One region of the Streptomyces sp. NPDC091649 genome, then DNA from elsewhere that is predicted to be linked to it. Evidence: riboswitches for the same ligand, from Rfam matches in the RefSeq annotation. Region 1 holds a riboswitch; each other region holds the start of a gene.
What was found. Region 1 has a riboswitch for cobalamin ahead of ACIQMU_RS19840 (ABC transporter substrate-binding protein). Riboswitches for the same ligand answer to the same signal wherever they lie in the genome.

Region 1 (4,110 bases):
GCCCGCGGCCGAGATCGCCATCCTGATGAAGGCCACCGGACCCAGCCTGGCCCCCTGCACCGCCTGTTCCTCCGGGGTGACCGCACTGTCGGTGGCCCGGGACATGCTGACGCTGGGCCACTGCGACATCGCCATCGCCGGGGCCACCGAGTCGATCGTGTTTCCGGTCGCCATGACCGGCTTCGCCCGCTCCGGCGCGGCGGCACCGCGGGACGGCGACCCCGCCCGGCTCTGCCGCCCCTTCGCCGCCGACCGGGCCGGACTCGTCATGGGCGAGGGCGCGGCCATCATGGTCCTGGAGCGGGCCGAGGACGCCCGTGCCAGGGGGGCCGCCCCCCGGGCGCTGATCGCGGGAACCGGCGCCACCACCGACGCCCACCACCCCACCAGCCCCCACCCCTCCGGGGAGGTCGCACAGGCGGCCGTCGACGCCGCGCTGCGCGACGCGGGCTGGCACGCCGAAGACGTCGACCACGTCAACGCGCACGGGACGTCGACCCCCCTCAACGACGCCACCGAAGCCGCCCTCATCGCCCGGGCCTACCCGCACCGGCCGCCCGTCACCGCCCCCAAGGGCGTGCTGGGCCACTGCATGGGGGCGGCCGGCGCCATCGAAGCGGGTCTGACGATCCTCACGCTCCAGCACGGGGTGATCCCGCCGATCGCGAACCTGGACGCCCCCGAGCCCGGGTTCGACATCGACTGCGTCACCAAGGTCCCGCGCGAGGCGCCCGTACGGCGGGCCGTCAGCCACTCCTTCGGCTTCGGCGGCCAGAACGCGGTGATCGCCCTTCAGGCTCCGTGAGCTTCGGGCTCGTCGGCCCCTGGGCTCCGTGACCGTCAGGCGGCGCGGCCCAGGGGCCCGTGGTCCGGTGCGCATCCACCGGGCCGGTGCGACGGGCCGACCCCGCGCCGCATCGGCCCCGCGCACGACGATCCGCCGTATCGCCGCCGCCCGCTCGCAGACGCGTGGTAGCTTGCCGGGGCCAGTCGAACCCCAGTGACGGGGTCAGGGAATCCGGTGCGAATCCGGAACTGACGCGCAGCGGTGAGGGGGACGGGCGGGGCCACGGCCACTGGAGCGCGGATGTGCTCCGGGAAGGCGTCCCGTCCGGACGAACCCGAGTCCGAAGACCTGCTGGCGCCCGCGCCCGACCGGGGCACGGGAACCGTACGACGGGCTCCGCGGCTGGGCCCAGAGACACCGAGGTCCTTCGTGCTGCCCACGGCCACCACCGCCCCGATACGTCCCGCGGTCCTGCTCGCGGCGGGAATCCTCCTGCTCAGCGCATGCGGCGCCGACGACACCACCACGGCCGCCGGGAGCGGCCGGGCTGACGGGTTCCCGGTCACCCTGGAGAACTGCGGACGCACCGTCACGGTGCAGGCCCCTCCCGAGCGGGCGGTCTCCGTCGACCAGGGGTCCACGGAGATCCTGCTCTCGCTCGGGCTCGCCGACCGGCTCGCCGCCACTGCCACCTGGACCGATCCGGTCATGAAGGGGCTGGAGAAGGCCAACGCCGACGTCGAACGGATATCGGAGAACCGGCCCTCCTCGGAGAAGGTCCTCGACAAGGAGCCCGACTTCCTCTCCGCCTCCTTCACCTCCACTCTCGCCAAGGGAGGCGTCGCGCCGCGCGAACAGTTCGAGAAGCTGGGAGTACCGACCTACGTCTCGCCCGCCGACTGTGCCGGCAAGGACAACAGCGGCGGCGGGGACGGAGCGCGTACCGCGCCGCTGACGATGGACAGCGTCTACGCCGAAGTGCGTGAGCTGGCCCGCGTGTTCGGCGTACCCGAGCGAGGCGAGAAGCTGGTGGAGGAGCTCCGGGCGCGGGTGGACCACGCCACCGAGGGCGTCGACGGCTCCGAGGTGTCGCTCCTGTACTGGTTCTCCGACTCCAAAGCCCCCTACCTGGCGGGGTGCTGCGGTGCTCCCGGCGTCATCACCCGGGAGCTCGGCGCGAAGAACGTCTTCGACGACACCCGCGACGAATGGCCTCAGATCGGCTGGGAAACGGTCGCCGACCGCAACCCCGACGTCCTCGTCATCGGCGACCTGAGCCGCACGACGCAGAGCGCCGAGAGCGCCGAGAAGAAGATCGAGTTCCTGGAGTCCCACCCGGTCACCAAAACCATGGACGCGGTCAGGAACCGCCGCTACGTACTGCTCAGCGGCCAGGCGATGAACCCCACCATCCGGACCGTCGAGGGCCTGGAGCGCGTCGCGGCCGGACTGCGCGACTTCGGGCTCGCGGAGTGAGCGCCGGCAACCGGACCGCGGAGCGGCCCGGGCCCGCGGCCGTGGAACGGGTGGCGGACCCTCCCGCCGGGACGTTCAGGAACGGCGGCCGGTTCGCCCTGCTGCTGGGGGCCGGAGGGGTCCTGCTCCTGCTGCTCTCGGTCGCGGTCGCCGTGACCACGGGGCCCGCCCGGATCTCCGTGCCGGACGTCTGGTCCGCTGTCACCGCACACCTCGGGTTCGGTGACTCCGGCCTCAGCCCCATCCGGGACGGCATCATCTGGGACCTGCGCATGCCCCGTACCCTCCTCGCCGCCGTGTGCGGCGCGGGGCTCGCGTTGTGCGGCACGGTGATGCAGTCCCTGCTGCGCAACCCGCTCGCCGACCCCTTCGTCCTCGGCGTCTCCTCCGGCGCCTCGACCGGGGCGGTCGTGGTGGTCGTCCTCGGGGTCGGCGGGGGAGCGGTCTCGCTGTCGGCCGGGGCGTTCGTCGGGGCCCTGTGCTCATTCGCCCTGATGCTGCTGCTCAGCCACACCCTCGGCGGCAGCACCGACCGGGTCGTCCTCTCCGGCGTCGCCGCGATGCAGCTCTTCTCCGCCCTCACCTCCTTCGTCGTGATGACCTCCGCGGACGCCGAGCAGACCCGCGGGGTGCTGTTCTGGCTTCTCGGCTCGCTCAGCGGGGTCGGCTGGAGCGAGGTCGTCCTCTGCTCCGCCGTCCTCGCCGGCTGCCTCGTGATCTCCCTGGCCTACGCCCGTACCCTCGACTCCTTCGCCTTCGGGCAGGAGGCCGCCGCCGCTCTCGGCGTGAACGTCGCCCGCACCCGGCTCGTGCTGCTGTGCACCACCGCCCTGCTGACCGCCGCCCTGGTCAGCGCCGCCGGAGCGATCGGTTTCGTCGGACTGGTCCTGCCGCACGCCGCCCGCGCCCTCATCGGCTCCGGCCACCGACGGCTCCTCCCGGTCACCGCGCTCGCCGGGGCCGTGTTCCTGGTCTGGGCCGACACCCTGGCCCGCACCGTCCTCGATCCGCAGGAGGTGCCGGTCGGAGTCGTCACCGCGCTGATCGGCGTTCCCGCCTTCGTCCTCATCCTGTATCGCACCCGGAGCACCCCGTGACGCACACCGCGGACCGCATGACGCCGACCCCCGCCCAGGGGCTGCGCGCCGACCGGGTCGGCCGGGAGGCGGGCGGCCGGCTCATCCTCGACGGCGTGACCATCTGCCCGCCGCCCGGCTCCACCGTCGGACTCCTCGGCCCCAACGGCTCCGGCAAGTCCACTCTGCTGCGGGTTCTCGCGGGCCTTCTCGTCCCGGACACCGGTGTCGTGACCCTGGACGGCGACCCCCTCGCCGACCTCGGCCGCCGCACCGTCGCCCGCCGGCTCGCCGTCGTGGACCAGCACGCCGTCACTCAGGCCGACCTCAGTGTCCTGGAGGTCGTACGACTCGGCCGCATCCCGCACCGGCGCGCCTGGTCCACCCCGGACCGCACCGACGAGGACGCGGTCGCGGAGGCACTGCGGCGCACCGGACTCACCGACCGTGCCGGGCAGTCGTGGCACACCCTCTCGGGAGGCGAACGCCAACGTGCCCAGGTGGCCAGGGCATTGGCCCAGCAACCCCGCGAACTGCTGCTGGACGAACCGACGAACCACCTCGACATCCAGCATCAGCTGGACCTGCTCGCCCTGGTCGCCGGCCTTCCCGTCACCAGCGTCGTCGCGCTGCACGACCTCAACCTCGCCGCGATGTTCTGCGACCGGATCATCGTGATGAAGGCGGGCCGGGTCATCGCCGGCGGCGCCCCCGCCGAGGTCATCACCGAGGACCTCATCGAGGACGTCTACGGGGTCCGGGCCATCGTCA
Region 2 (4,110 bases), on a different contig from region 1:
CGCCACACCCGCCCAGGAGACGAAGGTCTCCAAGCTGGTGTCACTGCTGGTGAAGGTCGGGGCGCTGGCGTTCGTCCTGACGATGGACAAGACGGTCGCGATCAACTTCCAGCTCCTCGGCGGCATCTGGATCCTCCAGACGATGCCCGCCCTGGTCGGCGGACTGTTCACCCGGTGGTTCCACCGCTGGGCGCTCATCGCGGGCTGGGCGGTGGGCATGCTGTACGGGACGATCGCCGCGTACGGCGTGGCGAGCCCGACGCAGAAGCACTTCGGCGGGTCCTCCAAGGAGATCCCGGGCATCGGGGAGATCGGGTACATCGGCCTGACCGCGTTCGTGCTGAACCTGGTGGTCGTCATCGTCCTCACGTTCGTCCTGAACGCGCTGAAGGCCCCGGTGGGGATCGACGAGACCTCGCCGTCCGACTACACGGCGGACGCCGGTGACCCGGGCGTGCAGGAGAAGCTCCCGCCGGCCACGGTGGGCGCGCCGGGCGGTCACTGACCCGCGGAACGGCACGTCCTGGACTGGACCACGGGCCGTCGCCCCTCCCGTCGTGGAGCGGGCGGCGGCCCGGACCGCTGTCCCGCGGTCGTCCGGGCTCCGGTGCACGGAGCCCTCACCCTGCGAAAGAATGTGCCCATGACATCGCACTCCCGGCCGCGCCGGCTCCGGCCCGTACTCATGACCATGACCCTGGCGGTCGTCCTGGCGGCGGCGGGCTGCGGCGCCGAGGTGGCGACCGGCGGGGACGCGGCGGGGCGCGGCGGCTCGGCCGCCCCGGCGCCCGACCGGGCGGAGCTGGAGGCACGGGCGAGGGCCGTACAGACCCTCACGGAGCATGTGTGGGTGACCGAGGCCACGGGCTACACCCTGGCGCGCCAGTCGGTCGGGGTCATCGGTGACGACGGGTTCGCCAGCGTCTACACCGCGCCGGACGGCGGGCAGATCCAGCTGTCGGTGGAGCGCCGCCCGCACGCCGAGGCCGACTGCGGCGAGGACCCCGCACCCCCCGACGGCCAGGAGCCCCTGGTGACCTGCGAGCCGGACGGCGAACAGTGGTACCGGGCCACGGAGTCGGGGCACGCGTACACCCAGGAGCGGGGAGGACTCGTGGTCACGGTGCGCGGGAAGCGCGCGGACGTGGACCGGGCGACGCTGCGCTCGGCGGCGCGGGCCGCCCACCGGGCCGACGACCACGAGCTGGACCGAGTCCTGCCGCCGGCGGAGGAGGCCCCCCGGCAGCAGCCGCCCGGGGAGGGCTCCGGGGAGGGCTCCGGGGAGGGCTCCGGGCGGCAGCCGGTCGAGCGCGGCGACCTGCCGCCGGTGGGCGACGGGGCTCCCAACAACGATGTGGGGGCGAGCGGCTGATGGACCTGACGATCAGAGTGGCGGAGCCCGGTGAGTACGCCCTCCTCGGCGGGATCACCGCCGAGGCGTATCTCGGCGATGGCCTGCTGGACGGTCCGGAAGACCCGTATCTGCTCAAACTGCGGGCCGTGGAGCAGCGGGCCGCCGAGGCCGAGGTCCTCGTCGCGCTCGACGCGGACGGATCGGTGCTCGGGGGTGTGACGTATGCCGCTCCGGGGACTGTGTGGCGCGACATCGCCGGCCCGGATGAGGCCGACTTCCGGATGCTGGCCGTGGCCCGCGCCGGGCGCGGGCGGGGCGTGGGGGAGGCTCTCGTACGGGCGTGCGTCGAGCGCGCCCGGTCCGCCGGGGGCATCCGGGGGCTGGTGCTGTCGACGCAGCCGGCCATGCTCGGGGCCCACCGGATCTACCGGCGGCTCGGCTTCGCGCGGACCCCCGAACGGGACTGGGAACCGGTGCCGGGACTGCGGCTCATGACCTTCCGGCTGGAACTGCGGACGCCCTCCTGAGGGACGTATCGCATCGCCGCGACACAACATGTGGGGGCTGCCGCAACGGGCGGCCCCCACATGTATGCTCGACCTCGCTGTCGCCGCAGGGGAATCCGGTGCGAATCCGGAACTGTCCCGCAACGGTGTGATCGGTGTGCTTTCGCGCACCTCCAAGTCCGAGGACCTGTCGACAGCGCGTCCGGCTCGACCGAACCGGACGCCAGACGTCCGGGCCTCGCGGACAGGCCGGTGGACGCCGTCAGTTGTGCTGCCCTGCCCCGGGTCTCGCGCTGCCCGGCTCCCCCTGCCTTCCGCCGGCCCCCGCCGAGCGAGGGAAGCCAGTGACCATCGCGCCCGCCGATCCGGTTTCAGCCACCGAATCCGCCGAGTCCGCCGTGTCGACCACCGCCGGGGAGACCCCGCAGGACGGACCCGGGACCGCACTGCTGCGGACCCTGACCGACCTCACCGCCGACCTCCCCGACACCGACCCCGGACGGGTCGCCGCCGCCGCGCTGCGCGGGCGCAACGCCCGTTCCGACGCGGCCGAGCTGCGCTCGCTGGCCACCGAGGCCGCCGCGGGGCTGATCTCCGAGGACCCGGCGTACTCCCGGCTCGCCGCCCGGCTGCTGACCCGCACGATCGCGGACGAGGCCGCGGGCCAGGGCGCGACGTCCTTCTCCGCCTCGGTCGCCGTCGGGCACCGCGAGGGCCTGATCGCCGACCGCACCGCCGGCTTCGTCGCGCTCCACGCCGCCGCGCTGGACCGGCTCGTCGAGCAGGCCATGGCGGACGGCGCCGACGACCGCTTCGGCTACTTCGGTCTGCGGACCCTGCACAGCCGCTACCTGCTGCGGCACCCGATCAGCCGGCAGGTCATCGAGACCCCGCAGCACTTCATGCTGCGCGTGGCCGCGGGCCTCGCCGAGGACGACTCGGTGCGGGCGCTGGACGAGGTGGCCGCACTGTACGGGCTGATGAGCCGGCTGGACTACCTCCCCTCCTCCCCCACCCTCTTCAACTCCGGCACCCGGCACCCGCAGATGTCCTCCTGCTATCTGCTGGACTCGCCGAAGGACGAGCTGGACTCGATCTACGACCGCTACCACCAGGTGGCGCGGCTCTCCAAGCACGCGGGCGGCATCGGTCTGTCGTACTCCCGCATCCGCGCCCGGGGTTCGCTGATCCGGGGCACCAACGGGCACTCCAACGGCATCGTGCCGTTCCTGAAGACGCTGGACGCCTCCGTGGCGGCGGTGAACCAGGGCGGCCGTCGCAAGGGCGCGGCGGCGGTCTACCTGGAGACCTGGCACGCGGACATCGAGGAGTTCCTGGAGCTCCGCGACAACACGGGCGAGGACCAGCGGCGTACGCACAATCTGAACCTGGCGCACTGGATCCCGGACGAGTTCATGCGCCGGGTCGACGCGGACACCGACTGGTCGCTGTTCTCCCCGGCCGACGTGCCCGAGCTGGTCGACTTGTGGGGCGACGCGTTCGACGCGGCCTACCGGGCGGCCGAGGCCGATGGGCTGGCGCGCAGGACGATTCCGGCGCGTGAGCTGTACGGCCGGATGATGCGGACCCTCGCGCAGACCGGCCAGGGCTGGATGACGTTCAAGGACGCCTCCAACCGGACCGCGAACCAGACCGCCGAGCCGGGCCGGGTCGTCCACTCCTCGAACCTGTGCACCGAGATCCTCGAAGTCACCGACGACGGCGAGACGGCCGTCTGCAATCTGGGCTCGGTCAACCTGGGCGCGTTCGTGGCGGACGGCTCGATCGACTGGGAGCGGCTGGACGCCACCGTGCGCACCGCCGTGACCTTCCTCGACCGGGTCGTGGACATCAACTTCTACCCGACCGAGCAGGCCGGGCGCTCCAACTCCCGCTGGCGGCCGGTGGGCCTGGGCGCGATGGGCCTCCAGGACGTCTTCTTCCAGCTGCGCCTGCCCTTCGACTCCCCCGAGGCCCGCGCGCTCTCCACCCGGATCTCCGAGCGGATCATGCTCGCCGCCTACGAGGCGTCCTGCGACCTCGCGGAGCGGTCGGGCCCCCTGCCCGCCTGGTCCGAGACCAGGGCGGCGCGCGGGGTGCTGCACCCCGACCACTACGACACCGAGCTGAACTGGCCGGAGCGCTGGGACGCCCTGCGCGCCCGGGTCGCGAAGACCGGGATGCGCAACTCGCTGCTGCTGGCGATCGCGCCGACCGCCACGATCGCCTCGATCGCCGGGGTGTACGAGT
Region 3 (4,110 bases), on a different contig from region 1:
GCACCCGGGCACGACCGCGACCTCGGGCATGAGCGCGGCCAGCGCGCGGACGGCGGTGGACTTGGCGGTGCCCTTCTCGCCCCGCACGAGCACTCCGCCGACGGCCGGACTGACCGCGTTCAGCAACAGCCCGAGCCGCAGGTCGTCCTGTCCGACGATCGCGGTGAAGGGATACGGCGTACTCACTTGGCCTCCTGGTCGACACGAACATCAGCACAATCAAGCCCGTCCGGCTCCCGGGCTTCTCCAAGCGCCTCCGGGTGAGCCCTTCCAAGCCCCTCCGGCGATCGAGGAGCGGGTGCCGGGGCAGCGCCCCGGCTCTCCGGAGAGCCCGCACCCGGCTCCGAACCCCGCGCCGAAGGCGCCCCCGGCGGCACGAACGGCAAACCCGCGGGCGCGCCCCCCTCGATCAAACGCCACAACGCTTCCGTGTCCGCGTGCTCCTCCACCAGGTCCCCGAGCCGGTCCAGCTGCTCTTCCCGCAGCACCCCGAAACTCGTGTCCGGCGCCGGCACGAACCGCCGCCCGGCGGCCCGGGCCACCTCCACCAGGAACCGCCGCCGGAACGCGTCGCTCTCCAGCGACCCGTGCCAGTGCGTCCCCCACACCGCCCCCACCCGGCACCCGTCCAGGAACGGCTCCCCGCCCCGCACGTCGGCCACCCCGTGGTGGATCTCGTACCCCTCCACCGGCTCGCCCAGCGCCGAGCCGACCGGCCGCGCCAGCGTCTTGGCCCGGTCGAAGCGCACCCGCACCGGCAGCAGCCCGAGCCCGTCCACCACTCCCGCCCGCGACTCCACCTCGTCCTCGATCCGCTCGCCGAGCACCTGGAACCCGCCGCAGATGCCCAGCACGGGCCGGCCCTCAGCCGCGCGTCGCGCCAGCGCGTCCGCGAGGCCCCGCTCACGCAGCCAGGCCAGTGCCTTCACCGTGCCGCGCGTTCCGGGCACGATCACCAGGTCCGCGTCGGCCAGCTCCTCCGCCCGGTCCACGAACCGCACCACGACGCCCGGTTCGGCCGCCAGCGCGTCCACGTCGGTGAAGTTCGACATCAGCGGCACCGCGCAGACCGCCACCCGCAGCACGTCCTCGCCGTGCGGGGGAGCCACGAAGGACTCCCGCACCGCACCCCGCAGGGACACCCGCAGGCCGTCCTCCTCGTCGATGCCGAGCCCATGGGCGAAGGGCAGCACCCCGTACGTCCGCCGCCCGGTCAGCTCGTACAGCATGTCCAGCCCGGGCTCCAGCAGCGAGACGTCGCCCCGGAACTTGTTCACCAGGTAGCCGGCGACCAGCTCCTGGTCCTCGGGGCTCAGCAGCGCCGTCGTCCCGAAGAACGACGCGAAGACCCCGCCCCGGTCGATGTCCCCGACCACCAGGACGGGGAACTGCGCGGCCCGCGCGATTCCCATGTTCACGATGTCCGTGCGCCGCAGATTGATCTCGGCCGGGGACCCGGCCCCTTCGCAGATGACCGCGTCGTACGTGGCCCGCAGCTGCTCCAGGCAGTCCGTCACCGTCCCGAGCAGCGCCTCTTGGCGGCCTCCGTGGTAGCCCCGGGCGCTCATCTCGCCGACCGGCTTCCCCATCAGGACCACCTGGCTGGACCGGTCGCCGCCGGGCTTCAGCAGCACCGGATTCATCAGGGCCGTCGGCTCCACCCGGGCGGCCTGCGCCTGCATCGCCTGGGCCCGCCCGATCTCCGCGCCCTGCCGGGTCACGAAGGAGTTCAGCGACATGTTCTGCGCCTTGAACGGCGCGACCTTCACACCCCGGCGCACCAGCCAGCGGCAGATGCCCGCGGTGACGACGCTCTTGCCCGCGTCCGATGTGGTGCCCGCCACCAGCAGTCCGCCGCTCATGCCCGCTCCCGTTCCCCTGCCGCGTTCCGTGCCGGACCGTTCATGACCGTCCCCGCTTCCGCCCGGCGGCGAGCCGCCCCGTGACCGCCCGGCCCGCCACGCACACGCCGAGGGCCAGGGCGCTCACCCGGCGCGACAGCCGTACCGCGCGTTCGATGTCCGGGCCCCGCACGTCCCGCCCGGCCGCCCCGTTGAGCACCGGCCGGTGCTCGACGCGCCCCGCGTACGCCAGCGTCCCGCCCAGCCGTACGCCGAGCGCCCCCGCGAACGCGGCCTCCACCGGCCCGGCGTTCGGGCTCGGATGGCGCCCCGCGTCCGCCTTCCAGGCGCTCACGGCGTCCCGGGGCCGCCCGCCCGCCGCCACGGCCAGCGCGGCCGTCAGACGGGCGCCGGGCCACCCCGCGAGGTCGTCCAGGCGGGCCGAGGCCCAGCCGTAACGGCGGTAGCGGGGCGACCGGTGGCCGACCATCGCGTCGAGCGTGTTCACCGCCCGGAATCCGACGAGCCCCGGCACCCCGCCGACCGCTCCCCACACCAGTGCGCCGACGACGGCGTCCGAGGTGTTCTCGGCGACCGACTCCACGACCGCGCGGGCGATCCCCGGGCCGTCCAGGGCGTGCGGATCGCGCCCGCAGAGGTGGGGCAGGCGCTCCCGGGCCGCGTCCAGGTCCCCGGCGGCCAGTGCGCCGCCGATGGCGCGGGCCTCCCGGCCCAGCGAGGTACCGCCGACGACGGACCAGGCGGTGGCGGCGGTCAGCGCGACGGCGAGCGCGGGCCGCCCCCGGACCGCGCGGGCGGCCAGCGCGGCGGCCCCCGCGGCGCCCCCGGCGCACACGAGGGTGTGCAGGGCGCCGGCGCCCCGGTGGTCACGCCACAGCAGGGACTCGGCCCGGGCGGCGGCACGGCCGAATCCGGCGACGGGGTGGCCCCGCCGGGGGTCGCCCAGCAGGGCGTCGGCGATCAGCCCGCCCGTCGCGCCGTACGCGAAGACGCGGTCGGCACGCATGCTTCAGCCCGTCGCGGGGAGAGGCGTACCGGCACGGGGAGGCACATGTTGGGGCGCACGGCGGCCAGGCATGGCGTATGTCCTCACTCAGGGTCCGCGCCCTGGTTCGACGTGACCGGCGACGAGAGTCTCCTGGCTTCCGGATCCGCAGTTCCCCCGGCCTTCCAGCCCGCTTGCCGCGGGCCGTGACATCCGGTGTGGGGGAGTGCTCCCCGGTGACAGTGGCGGGACCGCGCCGGATTCGCACCGGCTTCCTCTGCTGTCGCCGTAAATGGCTCCGGCAGTCCACCACGCCCCGCGAACAACCGTCAACTCGCTGTTGACCTGCGGGGCTCCACTGTGCGCAGAAGCACATCGGGCCGGACACACGAGGTGTGTCCGGCCCGAAGGAGTGCGAGGTACGGGGTCAGGCGACGATCAGATAGATCCCGTACGAGACCGCTGCCACGCACAGTCCGAAGCAGGCGTACGCGCCGGTGCGCGCCAGCGCGACCGATCCGCCGGAGGCACTGCTTCCGGCCGTCGCGGACTGCTTGGACAGGGCGACGATGCCCAGCGTGAAGAGGCCGACCAGCGCGACGGTGACCACGAGACTGACACCGAAGACGGAGGCGAGAGCTGCCCAGTCGATTTTCATGCGGATCTGTCCTTACACCGTGGCCGGCGGCCGGGCCGGGTCGTCGGGCGCCGGGGCCGGGGCCGGGATGGTGGTCATGAGGTCGGAGGCCGGGCCGCCGGCGGGCGGCGGCTGGACCGCGGCGATGGCGGTGGTGACGACGCCCTGGGGCTCGTCGTCGTTGACGTTGGTGTGGTCGACCGGCTGGCGGCGCGAGGCCAGCCAGATGGCGAAGGAGCCGCCCACGAGCAGGATCGCCGTGACGGTGACGCCCCAGGGGCCCTGCTTGGTCAGGAACTCGGCGCCCGCGCCGACCAGGCCGGCGGCGGGCAGCGTCAGGCCCCAGGCGACGAACATCCGGGTGGCGGTGGACCAGCGGACCACGCCCCCCTTGCGGCCGAGGCCCGCGCCCATGACGGCGCCGGAGCAGGACTGGGTGGTGGAGAGCGAGAAGCCGAGGTGCGAGGAGGCCAGGATGACGGTCGCCGCGCTGGTCTGGGCGGCGAAGCCCTGCGGCGGCTGGAGGTCGGTCAGACCCTTGCCCATGGTGCGGATGATGCGCCAGCCGCCGAGGTAGGTGCCGAGCGCGATGGCGACACCGGCGGAGACGATGACCCACATCGGCG

Region 2: another riboswitch for cobalamin. It lies ahead of ACIQMU_RS02395 (ribonucleoside-diphosphate reductase subunit alpha); the one in region 1 lies ahead of ACIQMU_RS19840 (ABC transporter substrate-binding protein).
Region 3: another riboswitch for cobalamin. It lies ahead of ACIQMU_RS28725 (cobalamin biosynthesis protein); the one in region 1 lies ahead of ACIQMU_RS19840 (ABC transporter substrate-binding protein).

The regions. Positions count from the first base shown of each region.
Region 1 is NZ_JBIVTR010000011.1:84,060-88,169, forward strand. It holds gene ACIQMU_RS19835 (beta-ketoacyl-[acyl-carrier-protein] synthase family protein) at 1-805, shown strand, start outside; cobalamin riboswitch at 1,012-1,137, shown strand; gene ACIQMU_RS19840 (ABC transporter substrate-binding protein) at 1,217-2,263, shown strand; gene ACIQMU_RS19845 (FecCD family ABC transporter permease) at 2,260-3,360, shown strand; gene ACIQMU_RS19850 (ABC transporter ATP-binding protein) at 3,378-4,110, shown strand, end outside.
Region 2 is NZ_JBIVTR010000001.1:547,009-551,118, forward strand. It holds gene mctP (monocarboxylate uptake permease MctP) at 1-505, shown strand, start outside; gene ACIQMU_RS02385 (hypothetical protein) at 644-1,372, shown strand; gene ACIQMU_RS02390 (GNAT family N-acetyltransferase) at 1,372-1,881, shown strand; cobalamin riboswitch at 1,934-2,070, shown strand; gene ACIQMU_RS02395 (ribonucleoside-diphosphate reductase subunit alpha) at 2,205-4,110, shown strand, end outside.
Region 3 is NZ_JBIVTR010000023.1:52,437-56,546, reverse strand. It holds gene ACIQMU_RS28735 (putative cobaltochelatase) at 1-186, opposite strand, end outside; gene ACIQMU_RS28730 (cobyric acid synthase) at 183-1,862, opposite strand; gene ACIQMU_RS28725 (cobalamin biosynthesis protein) at 1,903-2,868, opposite strand; cobalamin riboswitch at 2,994-3,126, opposite strand; gene ACIQMU_RS28720 (hypothetical protein) at 3,275-3,505, opposite strand; gene ACIQMU_RS28715 (inorganic phosphate transporter) at 3,518-4,110, opposite strand, start outside.